DNA from 3 places in the Paenibacillus sp. FSL F4-0243 genome. Region 3 is predicted to be linked to each of the others. Evidence: riboswitches for the same ligand, from Rfam matches in the RefSeq annotation. Region 3 holds a riboswitch; each other region holds the start of a gene.

Region 1 (7,277 bases), 2.8 Mb from region 3:
ATAATCGGATCCGATGACCAAAGCACGTTTAATTCTAGGATTGGCTTGCATTTGACGGCTCACCTGTTCTACGGAAGCAGTCATACCTGCACAGTTAGCGTTGCTATCTATACAAATTGTATGGGATGCGCCGTTAATTAAACGGTGAATCATTAAAGAGTTAGTAGGAAAGATATATTCAGGAGTTTGACTTGCATAGGCAATAAGATCGATATCAGCACCAGTGAGACCATTTTTATCCAACACATTACTGGCAGCCTCAAAAGCCATCGTAAGAGAATTTTCTTCCTCATTCTTAATGCTATAGCGCGTATCACGACCTAAAGTGGTCAGTAGACCTCGGATATCAATACCCTTTTCGTCAAAATGCTTAATAAAAAAGTCGTTACCAACTTTATTACTAGGATGATAGATATCAATGTCTTGAATACGAATTCCGGTCATATGAATGAATCCTCCTGAAAAACTCTATAGTTTTTTTAGTTATAAGAAGAATTAAGCTGTAACGGTGGAAATGATCTCGATGTTATCTAGTCCTGCTTTACGACCCAGACGAGCAAGCTGCATTTTAAGAATTGGGTTATTCTCAAGGGTTAGATTTACTTTTACAAATCCATCATTCTTAAACATTACGAAGCAACCTTCCAAAAGAGGTACAACATCAGGTGCAGTTACGTTTAGCTTTCTGCAGTCGATTTGTAATTCATAGTCTGCTGGAGTGATAGGATTAATAGTTTGTTGATAAGCTTGGATAGATTTCAGACCATCTTCTTCAGAAAATGTTCCTTCCAGCTCAATATTGATCACTTTTTTAGTAGTGTCTGTCTTTAAAATAAACTGTCCCACGTTAACATCTCTCCCGATATTTTAATTTACTGAAAATAGTTACTTTATTTCTTCAATCGTTTCGAGAAGAATATTAAAAGCGGTGATGATTCTAGGTGCCCCTATAGCGGGTACTAAGTGTAATAGAATACCTTTGAGTTGTTCTACAGTAACTCCCACACGAAGAGCCATGACATAATGAACACCCAATTGATCAAACTGACCCATCGAAATCAGGGCAGAGATAACTGCGATTTCCTTCCAGTCAGCTTCGATTGTGTTGCGTTGAAAAATATCGCCGTAGGCATTCCCCATAATAAATTCAGCCAAATCGGGGAAATGTTCTTTAATCGGAGCCAGTGCTTTAGCTCCGTAGTCTCCAGAGAGATTCGTGAAGTGGTTCAGACCACTGTTTACATTGTCTTTCATAAGTGACCTCCTAATTTAGGTTCAAAGTACGGTGAGCAGTCGGAGGGACCTCATCACGGTCTGTTAGCAGTTCAATGACGGCAACACGGTTGATGGCAACAGCGTCCTTGATGGCTGTTTCGAACTCCTCCGCTGTCTCACATTTGTAACCCTTAGCGCCTAGTGATTCTGCGAATTTCACAGCATCCATAGGGACTTCGTAGATAGTTCCGTCAATACGTCCTGTAGTTTTTTCCATACCTTTTAGAGCCATATCTAGCTGTTTATTATTCACAACAATGAATATGACAGGAATATCCTTGCAGACAGCAGCGTTAATCTCTGCGCCTAGCATCATAAAGCAGCCATCTCCTGTAATGCAGAAGATCGTTTCTTCTGGAGCAGCAACCTTTGCACCAATCGCCATTCCGATGGAATTACCCATACAAGCAAAGTAAGCATCGAAAACAAAACTGCCCGGTTTCTTAACCTTGTACCATTTCGCAGCATGGAAACCGTGACTTCCATCATCAACAAAGACTGTGCTGTTATAAGGAATCAAATCACTCATCATACTCAAGACCGATGCAAGTGAAAGGTTTGGTAAAATCGGAGGCTCCTCGGTATAATCGGAATTTGTCGGTGCTTCGCGTTTTGTGATGTTGTTCGTGTCAATATTATTGAGATAGTAAACTAGATTGTCCCGTAGATCTCCAGTCACTGGAATCGTTTTAGAGAACAATATTTTTCCGACAAAAGTCGGATCGCTATCAAACTGAATTAATGTTGCAGGATGATTTTCCCTTTTAAGATTACAAATAGTCATATCACTTAAACGTGACCCGAGAACGATAAATAGATCACTTTGATTCAGCAAGTCATCCCCATGGGTACAACCGCCTACTCCAATTGGACCGTGATAGAGTGGATGATCCCAAGCTATAGCCCCTTTACCACCTGGAGATGTAACTACAGGAATATTAAATGTTTCCGCTAATTGAATTAGCTCACTATGTGCTCCTGAGCGGTTAACGCCTTTACCCGCGATAATTATTGGATTCTTAGAGTTATTTATAGCATCAAGTACACGGTCGATATTAGCATGGCTAACCAGTGATTCGCGTTCAGGGATTACAATATTACATTCCTCTAGCAATTCCGTTTGTACATCAAAGGGAATACAAAGGTGAACTGGACCACGATTACCGCTCAAAGCAATGGATATGGCATGATTAAAGATTGTGTTAAAGTGATCTCCACGTTCAATAAGCTTGCTATATAAGGTGGCAGGTCTAAACATATCAGCTAAATCAGCTAGAAAAGAAGTAGAGTCCTGACATTGGGGAATTCCAAGCTCTTTAATAGATTGATGGCCAGTAATAAATAGGACAGGTAGGTTGTTAGCCTTAGCATGTGCTGCTGCGGTTAATAGGTTTGTTCCACCAGGACCTGAAGTACCAAAAGCTACACCTAGTTTTCCAGTTTTAAGCGCATACCCGGCTGCTTCGAAGCCGGAACTGGACTCGTGTCTCCCGGGAATAAATTCAATACCGTAATCTACCATTTTAAGAACAATAGGACAAATGGATTTCCCAATAATACCAAAGGAATGGGTAACACCTAGGTTCCGTAGTGCTTCCGACATGTAATCTGCGACTGTCTTCAAAAAATACACCTCACAAGTTGATTGTTATTTTAAAATCAAACATTAGAAAACCTGTGCTCTGAATTAGGGCACAGGTTGGTGGCATAAATCGCCATAGAGACTGAACAATTGTTCAGTCGTCTTGGTTTTCTGCAACCTGGCAGTCATGGCCTCTGATTAAAAATGAGGCTGTAGATCCATGGTTTTGCGTCATCCTCTTTCGAAGATTTTGCCAATATTAATTTTAAAATTTATAAGAAGAATTTTCCTTTACAATATATTCCTAGAGTACCTTTGTCAATATATTTTCGCAAATTAACTCGAATTTTGACGAAAGTCTTGTCCAACCTATGAAATAATAGATATAAAAAAACTCCCCCTAAGTCAAAACTTAGGAGGAGTTTTTGGACTTGTTTATATGATTTGCAAGTGACTTAAAACTTGAAAATATGGATAGTCTTCTGTAGATTAAACACAGCCTGTGTCATTTTCTCAGTTTCTTCAGCGACGGACTGCAGGGCATTAATTTGTTCATTCATAGCGGCGGATACTTCCTCGGTGCCGGCAGCGGTTTGCTGTGTGATTGCAGAGATATTCTCTATTGCACTTGAGATTTTCAAGGCGCTTTCCAACATCAGATCACTTTCAGCAGAGAAGGAAGAGATTTGCTCGGTAATATACTGCACACTTTGCACAATTTGAGCAAAGATATGAGCAGATTGAGTGATCATCTCATTCTGTACCTGTACGACTTCTTCGTTGATAGCGATATTGTCAATCGCTTGTTTGATATCAGTTTCGATGCTCCGAACTAAGCCAAAGACTTCCTTCGTTGAAGCCGTTGATTCTTCGGCAAGTTTACGAACCTCCTGTGCGACTACAGCAAATCCTCGACCATGCTCCCCGGCGCGTGCTGCTTCGATGGAGGCATTCAGCGATAAGAGGTTGGTCTGTTCAGCGATCTCAGTGATGGTTTTTGTAATCATCGTAATTCCGCGAGCATTATGAGACAGGGCTTCGATAGTATCAGCTACTTTTTGAGTAGCCTGGATGTTTTTGCGCATGCCTTCAGCTTGAGTATCAACGGACTGCCGTCCTTGTTCAACTAGTTCTAATGTATGTATTGAACGTCTGTTCATTTCTTTCGTTGAGTTCGTATAATTGGATACTTTATTCTCAATATCTTTAATGGATTCTGTCATTTCAGCGATATCCGTAGATATTTCATTTGCACCAAGAGCTAGCTCGTTAGACGAAGAGGCTACCTGTGCCATGACAATTTTCAAATTCTGATTCTTATCTTCGATTCCACGGCTTGCATCCATAACTTGACGAGTGATTTGTGATGCTTCTGTCAAAATCTTCTTGAGCTTGTCAATCATAGTATTAAAGGAACGACTTACGTCCCCCATAGACCCGTTCTCATCGGCTCTACTAGTAAAATCCCCTTTTGAAATACTATGAGATACATTCGCGATGTCATCAAAAGAAGATGTAAGCGCTCTCTCGATAAAGCGGGCCACGGGGAAAGTTAGAGCAGCAAGAACTACGATTAGAACAATACCCAAAATAATGTTGCCTAAGATCATAAAAGTAACTAAAACAGGAATGGCAAATAGTGCGGCAACGAGGTAACATCCGGCAACAATTCTTTGTTTTAACGGAAGTTTATGCATCCAGTTCATTGGTATAATGTCCTCCTTATTAATATTATGTATTGGTGTTATTATATGGGATTTAAAGGTGATTGGTCTATAGTAAGAACTGACATAAATCTTCTTTTCGAAGTAGTTCTTTAGATTTCGTGTCAAAAATCCTCATAAATAGCGGAAATTTTTGCGATAGCAGACTTTACCATCTCTAAAAGTTCTTGCGGTGAAAGTACAATAACCGAGGGACTAAAAGAAAGGATTATCCGGCAGGCCGACTCGATCGTATTAAATTCGGCATCTACGTTCCCCCACTCTGCATTGCTTGTTGGCTCTATCAATTGGACAGAGACGAATCTTTCTCGCTGTAATTCTTTTAAGACAGATGTTCTAACCCTTAGCTTTACTTGATACTTTGGCAGTGCTGCTTTAAAGGCCTTGGTGGACTCTTCCCAGTACTGTTTTAAATCAAAGGCATCAGGTCTTTTAAACCACTCATGAGTCTCCTCAACGTTAACTAATCTGGACACACGAAAGGTTCGTAGTTCATCTTTGCTTTTGGCTACGACATACCATACTCCGCGTTTTGCAACTAACCCAAGAGGTTCAATGAAACGGACCGTTGTCTCGTTGCTTCGGAGATAAGTGATTTTTACTTTGCGGTCCTCCCAAAGTGCTCTCTGCAGTACAGAAAGGAACGGATAAGTTTCATCCGAAGGATGCCAACTGGCGCCATCAATATGAATACGCTCGCTTAGGTAATTTGCTGGGTTACTAAGTCGATGTGAGGATGCAGCCTCTAGTTTGAGAAGAGCGGAAGAGTAGTCGTCTTGTATCCCCAGATCCTTCATTATAGATGCGTCAGCGGACAGAAGCAGTGAACCAATCTCTTGTGGCTTCATTCCCGTTAGGGAGGTTCGGTAGCCTTCAGTAAGCATCCAGCCTCCTTCACGACCACGTTCAGCTAAAATGGGTATTCCTGAAGCACTTAATGCTTCCATATCACGAAACACAGTTCGTTCTGATACCTCGAGTGTTTGGGCCAATTCTCTAGAAGTCATTTTTCCACGATTTTGCAACAGAAGTAATATTGATAACAAACGGTCGGCTCTCATTAGGCTATTGTACCTCCTCGAATTATTGATTAGACGATCACCATTAATCATTTCTTAATCATGATTATATTATATATGTCAGTTGATGTCATATATACGGGCTATACTTATAAAACGTAAGGAATGTTCACAGAATATTGAAATCCGAATTCATGTGGAAAGGGTTGAGGGCTATGACATTGAAAGGGAAAGTCGCATTGGTTACCGGGAGCAGCAGAGGTGCTGGGAGAGGGATCGCTCTAGAATTAGCAAGAAGAGGTGCTTTTGTCTATATAACAGGGAGGACCACAGATGTATCCGTCACAGAGCATATTAAGGGGAGCATAGATAGCGTACTTAGAGAAATAAAAGAGAGTGGAGGTTCTGGTGCGGTAATACAATGTGACCATACGAAGGATCAAGAAACAGAAGCAGTGATCCGTCAGATCGCTGAAGAGCAGGGGCGGCTCGATATCTTAGTTAACAACGTGTGGGGAGGCAATGATTTAGCTATCGAGCAAAAGCCTTTTTGGGAGCTACCTACAGCTCATTGGGACAATATGTTTAATGCCGGTGTGAGAGCACAGATGATCACAAATTATTACGCAATTCCCTTCATGCGCAAGGCAAAAACTGGTGGTCTAATTATCCATACAACCTTCTGGTATCATTATAAATATTTAGGCAACTTTTATTATGATCTTTCTAAAAATGCACTTTTACGTATGGCTTTCGGATTGTCGAAGGAATTAAAGGATGACGGCATTGCGGTTATTCCACTTTCACCTGGATGGATGAGAACAGAAGCGGTTCTAGAAGCCATGAATACAGATGAGGAACATTGGCAAGAAGTTGAGGAACTGAAAATGAGTGAATCGACGACATATATTGGTCGAGCAGTGACTGCACTAGCCGCTGATCCAGAGGTTATGTCTATGTCCGGTGAGCCGCAGCTGGTTGGAAAGCTTGCTGAAAAGTATGGTTTTACTGATATTGATGGAAGGATAATCCCTTCGTTCATAATATAGGAAGAAAGAGAATCGTAAAATATAAGAAAGGCCACTCCAGTACATTCTGGAATGGCCTTTCTATATTATAGATTAAAGAAGGATGATTTCTTCAGCAGTGTTAATTTCTGGTAAACCAGCGAGTTTCACAAGGACTTGCTTAGGAACGGCTTTGTCAACGGTCAGCAGCATGATTGCAGCGCCCCCAACAATTTTACGTCCCACTTGCATGGAAGCGATGTTTACATCGTTCTCACCAAGCAATGTACCCACGAGTCCGATAATCCCTACTTTGTCGTTATGGGATACAAAGATTTGATGACCTTCAGGAGCAATATCAACTGGGAACTTATTCACTTGAACAATACGTTCTCCATAACCTTGCAGCAGGGTGCCGGCCACAAGATACTCTTGGTCACGATCAGCTTTTAGAGTAACAGTAATCAGATTGGTAAAGCCTTTAGTTTTAGAAGCTTTAGTTATTACTACGTTCACGTCGCGTGTTTTCGCTAAATGCATGGAGTTTACGATATTAACGTCCTCTGCAAAGTGGCGGGAGAGCACACCTTTTACAATGTAGCGGGTTAGTGGTTGGGTATCTACATCCGAAAGATCACCAGCGTATTCAACATGGATCTCACGGATAGCA
Region 2 (7,277 bases), 890 kb from region 3:
GTGTACGCTACCACAAAAGGGAAAGAGCATACCGTAGATCTTTTTGGAAAAGGCGATTTATTTGGCGATCTGGAAGTGATCCATCCCTCCAATATAAGAGTGCTGTCTGCGGTGGCTATGAATGATACTGTATTATTTGTGATTAAACGTGAGCCTTTTGAGCAGATGCTTGCCGATTACCCGTTGATTAAGGAACAATTGATGCTGCTGCAAATGGACCGTTTATTTTTATCGAATCGGTTATTACATGAAATGAAATTTCATGATGCGAGAGCGCGTGCGATCTTTACGCTGAGAAGACTATACCAAAGATTTGGAGTCGAGGAGCAAGGCAAACAGAGGATTGATCTTCGATTGACCCATCAGCAGTTCGCGGATATGATCGGAACGTTAAGGGAGACGGCTACCCTTGTGCTTAAAGATCTGCAAGAGCAAAAGATTATTGATATTCAACATCAGCAGATCACCGTGTTAGACCCGACGTATTTACTAGAGTATACGGATTTCGATTGAAGAGCAGTTCCGGGATCTTTTTCAGAGAATTGATTATTAAAGGGGTTATGAATGTGGCATGTAATCATTGTGTAGTAAGAGAGCTGAATTTTGAAATCAAGGCTCATGGTGAGCTTAATCTAAGGATTTTACCTGAGGTTATTCATCACTTGAGTAGAAGTAATACGATACATAAGGTAGAAGAAAATGTGATTACGATTAAGGAGGCTGGGGTGCGGGATTTTCTAGATTTCTGTAATGACCATATGGAGTCGGAGCAGTTTGAATTCCGTATAGATGACCAAACATGGAGACCTCTATCCGAATTACCTACTGTACTTGATATGGAGTGGATTGATGAGGTTATAACTAAGGGCTTAGTTACTTGTCACTTCCAACCGATTGTGAACGTACGGGAAGAGATTTTTGCATACGAGCTCCTATCCAGATTTAAAAAAGAAGATGGGTCCCTTATCTATCCTAATGAGATTTTTGCGGCGGCACGGAATCGTGGGCGTTTATATGCTTTAGACCGGTTATGTAGAATGACTGCTGTAAAATATGCTGCACCCTTAAATAAAAAAACGTTTATTAATTTTATCCCAACGTCGATCTACGCTCCAGAGTTCTGCTTAAGATCAACCGTTGAACTGGCCAATCAATTAGGCGTCGATCCCTCTCTTTTTGTTTTTGAAGTTGTTGAGACGGAGAAAGTGGATGATCTCGCTCATTTGAAAGCTATTTTGACATATTACAAGGATCGGGGATTTGAATACGCTTTAGATGATGTTGGCGAGGGCTTCAGCACGATCGAGATGTTATTGGAGCTTAAACCCCATTACATGAAGCTGGATATGAAATATGTTCAGGGTGTGTCCAGCGATCTGAACAAACAGAAAATAGCTAAACAATTTTTAGAAAAAGCTTTAGAAATCCAATCCGTTCCTCTAGCAGAAGGTGTGGAGTTTAGAGAGGACTTTGAATGGCTTAAGCAGAGTGGTTATCAGTTGTTTCAGGGATATTTATTTGGAAAGCCTGATCCTATTCCCAAACAGTGATCCTAATGAGTATAACTCCGTCTAGAGGATGAGATGAATTTCAGGTCAGAGTCTGAGTGCAGCCAACCCCTAGGGTTGTATAATTAAGGTAATTGAGAAGGGGGACGGGATGGATATGAAATGGCATAAGTACATCACGCACTGGGCGGATTCTAGAGGGTTAGGTGGACGAGAAATTGATTATCAATGGCCGTCTCCATCATTTCCGGTGGTAAGTATTCGCAGCAATTTGGGTCGATACTCAGGTCAGGGGTATGGTCACGGAAGCAAGCCACAAGTGAAGACAGCTGTTGGATTAATTGCTATTGGAGATGTAGCTGTAGGCTTGATTTCCATAGGTGCGATAAGCGTAGGGGTTCTATCCGTGGGTGCAATATCACTAGGAATGTGGTTAGCCCTTGGAGCGATAGCCATTAGCTGGCTTGGCTTCGCAGCTGGGGCGATTGCTATTGCAGGAGTGGCTGTAGGCGCGATCGCGATAGCCGAAAAAGCGTTGGGGGCTGTCGCCATAGGTGATACGGCATTTGGGGCGGTAGCCATAGGACGGATTGCTGGGGGAGCAGTAGCTATTGGCCAATGGGCATATGGTCTAATCGCAGTTGGCGAGCATGGCTTCGGGTTAATTCCCATCACGGGCGATGTGTGGAATTGGTTCCGGCGTTTGTTTGGTGCGGGGAGTTAAGTAGACCTCCAGTCCTAAAGTGTCCTCTCTCTTCCGGGATACTCTATAAAGAATATCTATCACGATAGAAAAAGTAATTGCAATTACCTATTCGGATTTCATACCAATTAATCATGCGATCAGATGTAGCGTTATGTTACTCTTTGTAATGTATTCGAAACTTCATAGGCAAACCTATGGAAATGTAGGGACGCAAAGCTATAGGGACTAAGGTTATCATAACTATTGTCAGCCAGCTGCCAAAGAGTGTATTACGCTTTTTGTTAAAGTTTAATAAAAATTAAGTCTTAGTTTTTATGCGACTTTATACGCAATCAAGCTACTCTTTTGGGGTAGTTTTTTTTGTGCCTATTTTTAGGCACGGAAGAGATTCATATTACATCTGGGGGGTAGAAAAGATGAAAAAAATGATTGCGATCGCTACATCAGCAGCCATGTTAGCTAGTTTTTCGAGTGAGGCAGGTTATGCTTTAGCAAGTGATGTAAGCACGGTAAGTGTAGTGAACACTGTAGTACAAAGCAAGGCTGACCTATTCAGCAATGCGTCAGTTATTCCGTTTGATCTCTACGGCAAGGCTATCCTAAGCGCTTATAATGATGTTTTTAGAATGAATCCTGCGAATATTAAATCCATTACCAATAACGGTGGCAACTACTCAGGTTCACCTATAGCTAAGGCTATGGATGGCGATATGAGTACGCATTGGGAAACGGGCAAACCGAACAGTTCAACGTTTACGAATGAGGTTGTCTTTGTTTTCAATGAGTCCACTGAATTAAATAGAATCGTATACGCTGCAAGACAATCCAGTGCAAAGGGGAAGGGGTTTGCTCAGGAATTTGATATTTATGGCTCAACTACGGATGCAGGCGATTATACGCTAGTATCCTCTGGAGAATATAAAGGCGGAGCAGGTGACGTAGTAGAGATTCAGTTTGCACCTACAGCCTTCAAGAGACTTAAATTTGTCTTCAAAAAAGCTAACCAAGATTGGGCGAGTGCAGCCGAGTTTTCTTTTTACAAAGAAGATACCGTATCCGCTAAAATGAAAAATTTATTTACAGATGATACCTTGAGTCAAGTTAGCACAGCATTTAATACGGTGGAGAAATTAACGGCTTTAGAACAAGAAGTACAGACACATCCACTGTACGCGCAGTTTCAAGCAGATATAGAGAATGCAAAAGTACTTCTGGAGAATCATCAAATAGAGGCAACAGCAGCTAAGGTTTCGAAGCTAAAAGGCTATGGTACAGCATACGAAAATGCCTATAGCGAAGCTTATAGAATGCCCAACTCTAATGTATCAAAAGTAACGGTGAACGGTGGAAGCTATCCAGGTACGAAACCGGAATACATGCTCGATGACCAGCCGAATACACACTGGGAAACGAACAAAAACAATGATGACAGCTTCACGAATGAAGTCGTGTTTGAATTAGCGCAAGCGAAAATACTAGATAGAGTGGCTTTCCTGGCTAGAGATAACCGCAAAGGCTTCCCAGAGGCTTTTGAAATTTATGCATCAGAAACAAGTAAGGGAGAGACCTTCCAACTCGTATCTAGCGGAACCGCGACTAGTACGAATGACTTTCTGGAGTTTAAATTCGAACCTACAAAGTTTAAAAGATTGAAATTCAAGTTCACAAAAGCCAATATCAACAGACCCTTTGCAGCTGAATTTAGATTTTATACAGAGGATAAAGTAAGTGAAGCTGTAAATGGTATTTTCACAGATGGCACGATGAGTGCGGTTGTTCCTGCTTATAATAGCGTCGAAGCAATCAACGAATTAGAAGAAGCGGCAAAAGTACATCCGCTCTATCCAATCCTGAAAGATTCTTTGGATTTAGCTAAGAAGCTAGTGAATGGTGAAGTTCAAACTGAAGGCACCATCATTGAGGCGAAACAACGTGGAGATATGAAAAAGCATGCGCAGGAAAACCTGAGAATTGGTTTCGGGACGAACAACCAGCCTACAGGTCTCGTTGCAATGCCTGGAGATACAATCAACGTTTATGTGGACGCAGCTTCGAGCGATAAACTACCTTCTTTAGTCTTTTCTCAACAAGAGGCGGCTTGGAATGTTTGGGCTAGAGGTGTGCAATTGCGTCCAGGTAAGAATATTATAACCGTTCCTGAATTTGCTACGAATAGTTATTATGCACATGAAGTGACTAAAGGCGGTACAGTGTATATCGTCAATCCATATACAGCAGAGGAACAAGGTAAAGCACCTATGATCCGGTTCGAGGGGCTTACCAAGATCCCTATGATGACCAAGACTACAGATCCTGAACAATTTAAAGCCTTCTTAAACACCTATAAACAAAAATTAGATGAAGATAAGGCAGCGCATCCGAATGTTCAAGATCGCGAGCTCATCGATGTGGTGGAAATGGTCAGCGATCATGTTATTTTCACAGGAACTGCGACAGAAGCTTATAACAAGTTTATTACGCAAGAAAATGATCCGCTGGGTACCGTAACCGGCTATGATACTTGGATGAAGACGATCTTTGACTTCTATGGCTTGGATGGCAGTAGTGTGATTCATGATGCGAAGCTAATTCGTGAGAACATCCGATTGATGCAGCCTTATGGTGCGATGTATGCAGCGGGAGATCATACAGGGATACAAATTGGGACCGTAGGGACGATGTTAGGTGATTTTAACAAAGTCTATCCAGGATGGGGATTGAATCATGAAATAGGGCATCGCTTGGCGATGGGTGAACGAGAATATGGTGAAGTAACCAATAATATGGTGTCTATGCTGATGTCAGTCTATGCGGACTCGATGGATACTCGTATTCCTTTTGAAAGTGATATTTATAAATATGTAATCGAAGAAAATAAAGTGGTTATGAATCAGCAGGGCTTATTTGCACAGCTCGGTGCCTATTGGCAGTTAGAATTAGCGCATCCGGGTTACTGGACAGAACTGACCAAGCTATACCGCGAGCGGAAGGTCTCCCTTCCGAACGGCGACAATTCCAAGCAGCAGTATTTGGTGGAGTTCTCCTCTGAAGTGCTGGGGTTAGACCTAAGTAGCTATTTTGCCAGACATGGCTTCACTGTGAATCCTGAAACGAAAGAGAAGTTAGCTAAATACCCAGCACCGAAAAAGCTCTGGTATTTAAACAATTCAGTGGTTCATTATGAGGGAACAGGAATAGCAGATAAGAATGTTGCGATAAAGGTTAATATCACGCCTAACACTACTGCTAAATCGAACACATTAAGCTTCAGTATAGATAAGGATCTTAAGAAAGATTTCTTAGGTTATGAGGTGTATAGAGACGATAAGTTAGTAGGGTTTACTGGGACTGACCAGTTCGTGGACACGAATGTAGATAGCAGCATCAATTATACGTACAAGATCGTTGGTTATGATAAGAAGCTGAACCCACTGAAGCCGGTACAGGTTAAAGCCTTCAAGCCAGCGCTGTCTGTTGAAGATCAAATTACGTTAAAGCTTAATCAAACTTTTGATCCAATGAACTATGTAAAAGCGACTAACTACCAAGGGAACGATATTACTGCTAATGTCACCCTGAAAGCAAATACCGTTGATGTAACGCAAAAAGGCGACTACGAAGTGGTATATGAAGTGAAGAACGAAGGGGTTACAGAAACCAAAACTACACTGATTACGGTAACGAGTGACTATGCTTATCTTTCGGATCTTACTGCCAAGTCAGTCGTTGTTGGTTGGGGTGAATTAAAGAAAGACAAAGCCGTTTCTGGTGGAATCATCACCCTTGTTCGACAAGGGTTAGCTGCGACCTATACCAAGGGAATCGGTGTACATGCGAACTCTGAAGTTGTTTATGATATTGAGGGTAAAGGTTATGACTTCTTTGAAAGCTACATCGGGATCGATCAAGCGATGAAAGGAAAGCCATCCTCTGCAACCTTTGAAGTGTATGTAGATGGAGAGAAGAAATTCACGAGCGATGTTTTCCGGGCAGGGACAGAGCATGAATTTGTGAAAATACCTGTGACAGGCGCGCGAGAAGTGAAGCTGGTTACCACAGATGCTACAGACGGCAATGCTTCAGATCATACGGTATGGGCGGATGCGAAGTTTACGAATACTTCAAGCAAGCCTACTATCACAGTGCCTGAAGAGACAACGTTTATTGAGCTGAACAGTGACTTTGATGTTTTGACCGGTGTTACAGCCGTTGATAAGGAAGATGGTAACTTGATTGGAGCCGTTGAGGTAAGTCCGAATGGTTTCACTTCAAGCAAAACAGGCACTTACAACGTCGAACTGTCAGTTACAGACCGGGATGGGAATACAGCTGTGCAGACCAGAACAATCGTTGTGTATAGCGCTAGTAAATACTTGAGTGATACAGCGTGGCAGTCGGCAAGAACGGATTATAATGTTGTTCGTAAGGATAAGGCAAGTTCTAACAATCCGATTAAACTACTTGTAAATGGCGTAACCAAAGAGTTCGCTAAGGGCTTAGGAACGCATGCTAACTCTGAGATTGTATATAATCTAGCGGGCGCAAACTATGAATATTTTGAAACGTTTGTAGGGGTTGATAGAAATATCCCGGAGCAAAACAACTCTAGTGTGATCTTTAAAATTTTCGTCGATGGGGTAGAAGTGTATAACAGCGGACTGATGAAATTTGGCACGGAAGCCAAACTAGCTCGAATCCCTGTGAAGGGTGTAAGTGAATTGAAATTGGTATTAGACAATGCAGGCAACGGAAATGCATCAGATCACGGTGATTTCGCGGATGCGAAGTTTATAATTCTGAACAGTACCCCGGAGCTTACCATAGCTAAATCAGTATCTACCAAAGTGGGCCAAGCGATAGCAGTAGGTGTAGACTATTCGGCAACAGATTCAGAAGATGGTGACTTGACGGCACAAGTAAGGGTTACGGGTGAAGATCAAGTTAAATTTAACAGAGCTGGAAAGTATCCGATTACTTATACAGTAACGGATAGTGATGGAAATACGACCACGAAGACTAGAACCATTGCCGTTGTAGACATGACGGACTTTACGTATCTGACG
Region 3 (7,277 bases):
CCTTAACGATGTGCGGATTTGCCTACACATCAGCCTCACTGCTTAGACGGACATATCCATCAGTCCGCGTCACTACCCTCCTGCGTCACCCCATCGCTCATAGCGGATTACGGTGGTACAGTAATTTCAAACTGTTGTCCTTCGACTACGCCTTTCGGCCTCGCCTTAGGTCCCGACTTACCCTGAGCGGACGAGCCTTCCTCAGGAAACCTTGGGCTTTCGGCGGATCAGATTCTCACTGATCTTTTCGTTACTCATACCGGCATTCTCACTTGTATGCTGTCCAGCGCTCCTTACGGTACACCTTCAACCCACATACAACGCTCCCCTACCCCAGATACATACGTATCTAGCCATAGCTTCGGTGGTGTGTTTAGCCCCGTTACATTTTCGGCGCAGAGTCACTCGACCAGTGAGCTATTACGCACTCTTTCAATGGTGGCTGCTTCTAAGCCAACATCCTGGTTGTCTGTGCAACTCCACATCCTTTCCCACTTAACACACACTTGGGGACCTTAGCTGATGGTCTGGGCTGTTTCCCTTTTGACAATGGATCTTAGCACTCACTGTCTGACTCCCGGCAATAAGTATATGGCATTCGGAGTTTGACTGAGCTTGGTAATCCTTGCGGACCCCGCACCCAATCAGTGCTCTACCTCCACTACTCTTATACCGAGGCTAGCCCTAAAGCTATTTCGGGGAGAACCAGCTATCTCCGAGTTCGATTGGAATTTCTCCGCTACCCCCACCTCATCCCCGCATTTTTCAACATGCGTGGGTTCGGGCCTCCAGTGCGTGTTACCGCACCTTCACCCTGGACAGGGGTAGATCACACGGTTTCGGGTCTACGTCCACATACTAAATCGCCCTATTCAGACTCGCTTTCGCTGCGGCTCCGTCTTCTCGACTTAACCTTGCATGTTAAACGTAACTCGCCGGTTCATTCTACAAAAGGCACGCCATCACCCATAGATAGGGCTCTGACTTTTTGTAAGCACACGGTTTCAGGTTCTATTTCACTCCCCTTCCGGGGTGCTTTTCACCTTTCCCTCACGGTACTGTTTCACTATCGGTCGCCAGGTAGTATTTAGCCTTAGCAGATGGTCCTGCTGGATTCATACGGGGTTTCACGTGCCCCGCACTACTCGGGATCCGTCTCGGAGAGAACACAGTTTAGGTTACAGGGCTTTTACCTCTATCGCGGGCCTTTCCAGACCTCTTCACCTACCATATTCCTTTGTAACTCCATGTGAGACGTCCCACAACCCCTAAGAGCAAGCTCTTAGGTTTAGGCTGTTCCGCGTTCGCTCGCCGCTACTGACGGAATCACTATTGTTTTCTCTTCCTCAGGGTACTTAGATGTTTCAGTTCCCCTGGTCTGCCTCTACATCTCCTATGTGTTCAGAGATGAGTAACTGCGAATTACCACAGCTGGGTTTCCCCATTCGGACACCCCCGGATCAAAGCTTGCTTACAGCTCCCCGAGGCAGTTTCGTTGTTCGCCACGTCCTTCGTCGGCTCCTGGCGCCTAGGCATCCTCCGTGTGCTCTTATTAGCTTAACCTTGATTTTTCCTCATGAAAATATCATACGATGACTTTTCTTTTGGAATCATCTCACTAATAACATTTACTTGTTTGCACAAGTTGCTAAAAGATGTTCTAAAACGCAAATTCGTTTCGGTATCCAGTTTTCAAGGATCAAGTCTTACTGAGAGCTTAAACTCTCAAAACTGAGCAACGAGTGAGTTGTGGAAGTTTAACTTCCGATTTGAATGTCTTCATTGCAGAAGACGATTCTCCATAGAAAGGAGGTGATCCAGCCGCACCTTCCGATACGGCTACCTTGTTACGACTTCACCCCAATCATCTACCCCACCTTCGGCGGCTGGCTCCCTTGCGGGTTACCCCACCGACTTCGGGTGTTGTAAACTCTCGTGGTGTGACGGGCGGTGTGTACAAGACCCGGGAACGTATTCACCGCGGCATGCTGATCCGCGATTACTAGCAATTCCGACTTCATGCAGGCGAGTTGCAGCCTGCAATCCGAACTGAGACCGGCTTTGATGGGATTGGCTTCACCTCGCGGTTTCGCTTCCCGTTGTACCGGCCATTGTAGTACGTGTGTAGCCCAGGTCATAAGGGGCATGATGATTTGACGTCATCCCCACCTTCCTCCGGTTTGTCACCGGCAGTCACTCTAGAGTGCCCAACATTACTTGCTGGCAACTAAAGTTAAGGGTTGCGCTCGTTGCGGGACTTAACCCAACATCTCACGACACGAGCTGACGACAACCATGCACCACCTGTCTCCTCTGTCCCGAAGGCCGCCACTATCTCTAGTGGATTCAGAGGGATGTCAAGACCTGGTAAGGTTCTTCGCGTTGCTTCGAATTAAACCACATACTCCACTGCTTGTGCGGGTCCCCGTCAATTCCTTTGAGTTTCAGTCTTGCGACCGTACTCCCCAGGCGGAGTGCTTACTGTGTTAACTTCGGCACCAAGGGTATCGAAACCCCTAACACCTAGCACTCATCGTTTACGGCGTGGACTACCAGGGTATCTAATCCTGTTTGCTCCCCACGCTTTCGCGCCTCAGCGTCAGTTACAGCCCAGAAAGTCGCCTTCGCCACTGGTGTTCCTCCACATATCTACGCATTTCACCGCTACACGTGGAATTCCACTTTCCTCTTCTGTACTCAAGTCACCCAGTTTCCAGTGCGACCTCAGGTTGAGCCCAAGGTTTAAACACCAGACTTAAATGACCGCCTGCGCGCGCTTTACGCCCAATAATTCCGGACAACGCTTGCCCCCTACGTATTACCGCGGCTGCTGGCACGTAGTTAGCCGGGGCTTTCTTCTCAGGTACCGTCACTCCGATAGCAGTTACTCTACCGGACGTTCTTCCCTGGCAACAGAGCTTTACGATCCGAAAACCTTCATCACTCACGCGGCGTTGCTCCGTCAGACTTTCGTCCATTGCGGAAGATTCCCTACTGCTGCCTCCCGTAGGAGTCTGGGCCGTGTCTCAGTCCCAGTGTGGCCGTTCACCCTCTCAGGTCGGCTACGCATCGTCGCCTTGGTGGGCCGTTACCCCACCAACTAGCTAATGCGCCGCAGGCCCATCCCTCAGTGACAGATTGCTCCGTCTTTCATTCTTTCTTCAGGAGAAAAAAGAAATTATCCGGTATTAGCTACCGTTTCCGGTAGTTATCCCAGTCTAAGGGGCAGGTTGCCTACGTGTTACTCACCCGTCCGCCGCTAAGTTATTTTGAAAGCAAGCTTTCAAAATAACTCCGCTCGACTTGCATGTATTAGGCACGCCGCCAGCGTTCGTCCTGAGCCAGGATCAAACTCTCCAATTAGTATTGAAAAGAGCGATATGCTCATTTTGAAACATCTGACGAGAAAATTAATTCTCTAATTTTGGATATCACTTTCGTGATTTCCTACTCACTCGTTGTTCAGTTTTCAAAGATCAAGTTCTCGTTGGCGCCGTTCAATGTCTCAGCAGCAACTCTTATAATATATCATGTTGTTCTCAGTAATGCAAGCTTTATTTTTCGAAAGCCATTTATATAACTCTCTCAAACATTGCCTGTACGCTGTCTAACAACGCTTAACTATAATAACCTATCTATTCATAGAAAAGCAACCCCTAATAGAAAAATAAACAACTAGCTTAATAATTAAGCTGGTTGTTTATTTAATAGAGTTATGAATCTAGCGATGCAAATTAATAGTATTTTGCTGCAGTATACTTACTTGAAGCCTTAATAAAATCCGTATTCTTCTTACTCTTCGCTGACGATGCATCTACCGTTGTATCAATAGTAACCCATTTCCCATCCATCAACACTTCATTCCATGCATGGTATTGCGTAACGTAGCTAGTATTCCCCATCACCAATTTAGCAGGCACATCTACACTACGCAGCATTGCGGCAAAAAGAGAAGCATAGTCATAGCAGATTCCTTTTTTAGTATTCAAAGTGTTGTTAATGTTCGGAATGTAATCTGTTGTTACATTATTAGCAAGAGAATAATCGTATTGTACATTAGCAACTATATAGTTATAGATTGCCTTAACTTTCTCTTCATCTGTTGTTTTGCCTTTTGTAAGCTCTTTTGCCTTAAGGATCGCTTTATCAGAAGAACTCCATTTCACATTCTGTACGGAGCCCAAATATACGGAATTCGAGTCACTCATGGTTACGTCTACTACTTCGGAATATAACGCTTTGTATTTATTGCCGGTTGTGTTCTCAAGAACAGAAACCTTATAAGTACCATTACCTTGTTGTAAAGGGAAGTCCTCAGCTTGTCCAGAAGCATATAAGTTATATGTATAGCTGCTGTTGTCTTTAGTGATCATGAGTTTGATTCTTTTATCTTTCGGAATATCATAGTTAATTCCAATAACACCTTGAGCCACTTTCGATGTAATCAACCAGCTTGCATCTACACTTGCGGCTTGAGCTGTGCTTACCGGAACCGCAGTAATCAGTACGAACAGCGCCACCATCATAAAATAAACCTTTTTCACGGATAAAACCCCTTTCGGTAGCTGGCTGCCATCCTTTCGGGAAGGCCCTTTAGCTTTGCGTCCCTACCTTTCGATAGGTTTGCCGTTATCGTATAAGCTCTATCTGTTCTAATTTCACTAGACAAATTAAGAGAATCAGTCCAAGTAGAAATATGAATCTAAGATTCTTATATATTTTATAAAAACAAAAAAAGCCTCTTCATTCGGTAACTGGCTGCCATCCTTACGGGAAGGCCCTTTAGCTTTGCGTCCCTACCTTTCGATAGGTTTGCCGTTTATCGTGTTTAGCTTTTATAGTCTTATACTACCATATTTATCCTCGTAAACAAGAACAAAATTGCTAGATTTACTATTATTTTATAGTTATTTCTCTGTATTTGAATTCTCTTGTTATTTCTCGTCAACGATTAGGAAAGCTTGGCATGAACAATCAAACGATGTGTAGGATCTACTAGTGGGTCACACGTAATTAGAGTAAGAATTTTATCTTTGTTATTCCCGTCTAGAACAGACACATCACTAGGAAGTACAACAGAAATATCATAAACCTCGTAATTATAGGTCTGATCGCTAGTCTTTACCGAAATCGTATCCCCAATCACAACCTCATTCAATCTGTTAAACAATCTGCCCGTAGTTCTAGCTCTATGTGCAGCTATTGCGGCGTTCCCTATTTCTCCTATTGGAGTTGTTTCTTTCATATGGGCCGCCGCATGCTTCATATTCGCTTTAGTAGCCCCTTCTAATACTGGCAGCTTCAGATCGATCTTATCGATCTCAATTAATGCGATAACTTTGCCACCCACTTCAATTTCCGGTTCCGGCTTTTCTGTTTCTTGCGGCTGTGCTTGTGCATCTAAAGCTGATTCCTCAGCTAGTAGCTGAGTGACCTCGGCATATCTGCTCTTTAGATCAGGTGGTGGAGTACTTTCACTGGTGCTCAGTTCAGCTGATTCTAATAGCTTATCCTGCTGCCAGTCGTTATACCATTCGTTAGCTTTTGGATAGAGCATGATAAGGATCCCCGCCAGTATGAGCACATACGAGAATTTACGCATGATTTTCACCTCCGTAGATTGGTTCTACTGAACTTTAGAATACCCATTTACGACTTCCGAAGAAGTTAATGATCACCGTCACAAACGTTACTAATACCTTAGAGATCAACACTTGAATGCCTAGTTTGTCAGTCAACAGATGCATTAGCAACAGCGATATTCCGAGTACTACCAGATTCAGTACGATAAACTTCAGCAACTGCGTCTTATCAAAACCCTCTTTATTACCACGATCACGATCCTTGAAGGTTACTTTTTTATTCAAAATAAAGCTGTTCGCTGTCCCTGCACTATAAGAAATCACCTGTGCCAACGCATATACCATCCCAAGTGAGTTCAGTAATGTGAAGATTACGAAATCAATGAGGGTATTTACCAGACCTACAGCATTAAATTTGAGAAACTGTATGAAAGCAGTCCGAAAGTTCTTATCTGACATCTTTGTAATCCTTCCGGCGATCCACTTCTTCTTCGTTACGATATCCTATGGTCTCACTGACAATATACAACGGTCTATCCTTAGACTCGTCATAAATCCGTCCAATATACTCACCGATTACACCTAGCAGCATCAGAACGATACCGTTAAAGAGCAAATTGACCCCTACAATGGAAGCCCAACCTGGAACCGTCCATGAGGTGAAAAAAATTCTTTGAAACAATACGAAGAATAAATAGAGAAAGCTCGAGAAGGAAAGAAAGAATCCGACATACGTAGCAATCTTAAGTGGCTTATGCGAAAAGGAAGTGATCCCATCCAGCGCAAAACGAATCATTTTCTTAAGAGGATACTTAGTTTCTCCTGCAAATCGTTCTTCCCGCTCATATTCCACCATCGTCTGCTTGAAGCCGACCCAGCTCACTAAACCTCTGACATACCGGTTTTTTTCCTTGAGACCTCGCAAGACATCACATACCTTACGATCAATAAGACGGAAATCACCTGTGTCCGTAGGAATGTCTACACTTGTCATGCTGCTGAGTAATCGATAAAAGATCTTAGCCGTTACCTTTTTGAACATCGTTTCTCCACGGCGCTTCAGCCGCTTCGCATACACAACGTCATAACCCTCTTTCCACTTCTCGATCATTTGCAAAATGACCTCCGGTGGATCTTGAAGGTCAGCATCAATAACAACAACCGCTTGACCTTCGGCATAGTCCATGCCAGCTGTAATTGCTACCTGATGTCCGAAATTACGCGAGAAGTCAATTAGCTTGACGCATTCATCCCGATCACTGATCTCCCGAATCATCTGGGCCGAACGATCACGACTTCCGTCATTTACGAAGACTAGCTCATAAGTATCGCCGCATTCGTCCATTACTTTTTTCAAACGTTCATAAGTAACGCTAATTACTTGCTCCTCATTGAACATGGGTACAATTACACTATATCTGGCTTTCACCTTTATTCCTCCTAAAAGCTTTATGGAGCGTTACATCTTTCTGTACTTCATAATAACGCTGTAAGCATAAACTTATTATTATAGATATTATAAAAAATCTTAGAAAACCCAAGATGGGAACCAACGCAGCATACCCTTCACATAATCTCCGCTTACCTGCATCCCTGACAGGACAGGGTAGAACGCGACAAAGAGCAGTAAAGCAACAGCCACATAGACATAACTAACATAACGAGCCTCAGGATAATTACTATCTAGCAACTTCA

What was found. Region 3 has a riboswitch for cyclic di-GMP ahead of NSS87_RS03205 (transglutaminase-like domain-containing protein). Riboswitches for the same ligand answer to the same signal wherever they lie in the genome.
Region 1: it holds a riboswitch for cyclic di-GMP, as region 3 does, so the genes downstream of both, NSS87_RS21795 (thiamine pyrophosphate-binding protein) here and NSS87_RS03205 (transglutaminase-like domain-containing protein) in region 3, are expected to answer to the same signal.
Region 2: it holds a riboswitch for cyclic di-GMP, as region 3 does, so the genes downstream of both, NSS87_RS30075 (NPCBM/NEW2 domain-containing protein) here and NSS87_RS03205 (transglutaminase-like domain-containing protein) in region 3, are expected to answer to the same signal.

The regions. Positions count from the first base shown of each region.
Region 1 covers NZ_CP150151.1:4,874,164-4,881,440, reverse strand. Annotated here, with positions in the region: gene NSS87_RS21810 (3-oxoacyl-[acyl-carrier-protein] synthase III C-terminal domain-containing protein) at 1-444, opposite strand, end outside; gene NSS87_RS21805 (hypothetical protein) at 496-846, opposite strand; gene NSS87_RS21800 (carboxymuconolactone decarboxylase family protein) at 886-1,254, opposite strand; gene NSS87_RS21795 (thiamine pyrophosphate-binding protein) at 1,265-2,908, opposite strand; cyclic di-GMP riboswitch class I at 3,027-3,122, opposite strand; gene NSS87_RS21790 (HAMP domain-containing methyl-accepting chemotaxis protein) at 3,313-4,563, opposite strand; gene NSS87_RS21785 (YafY family protein) at 4,686-5,642, opposite strand; gene NSS87_RS21780 (SDR family NAD(P)-dependent oxidoreductase) at 5,816-6,649, shown strand; gene serA (phosphoglycerate dehydrogenase) at 6,722-7,277, opposite strand, start outside.
Region 2 covers NZ_CP150151.1:6,793,649-6,800,925, reverse strand. Annotated here, with positions in the region: gene NSS87_RS30090 (Crp/Fnr family transcriptional regulator) at 1-513, shown strand, start outside; gene NSS87_RS30085 (EAL domain-containing protein) at 561-1,550, shown strand; gene NSS87_RS30080 (hypothetical protein) at 1,666-2,232, shown strand; cyclic di-GMP riboswitch class I at 2,390-2,476, shown strand; gene NSS87_RS30075 (NPCBM/NEW2 domain-containing protein) at 2,631-7,277, shown strand, end outside.
Region 3 covers NZ_CP150151.1:717,745-725,021, reverse strand. Annotated here, with positions in the region: rRNA gene NSS87_RS03215 (23S ribosomal RNA) at 1-1,563, opposite strand, end outside; rRNA gene NSS87_RS03210 (16S ribosomal RNA) at 1,806-3,363, opposite strand; gene NSS87_RS03205 (transglutaminase-like domain-containing protein) at 3,735-4,544, opposite strand; cyclic di-GMP riboswitch class I at 4,558-4,638, opposite strand; cyclic di-GMP riboswitch class I at 4,747-4,827, opposite strand; gene NSS87_RS03200 (class D sortase) at 4,952-5,602, opposite strand; gene NSS87_RS03195 (GtrA family protein) at 5,637-6,041, opposite strand; gene NSS87_RS03190 (glycosyltransferase family 2 protein) at 6,031-7,011, opposite strand; gene NSS87_RS03185 (phospholipid carrier-dependent glycosyltransferase) at 7,111-7,277, opposite strand, start outside.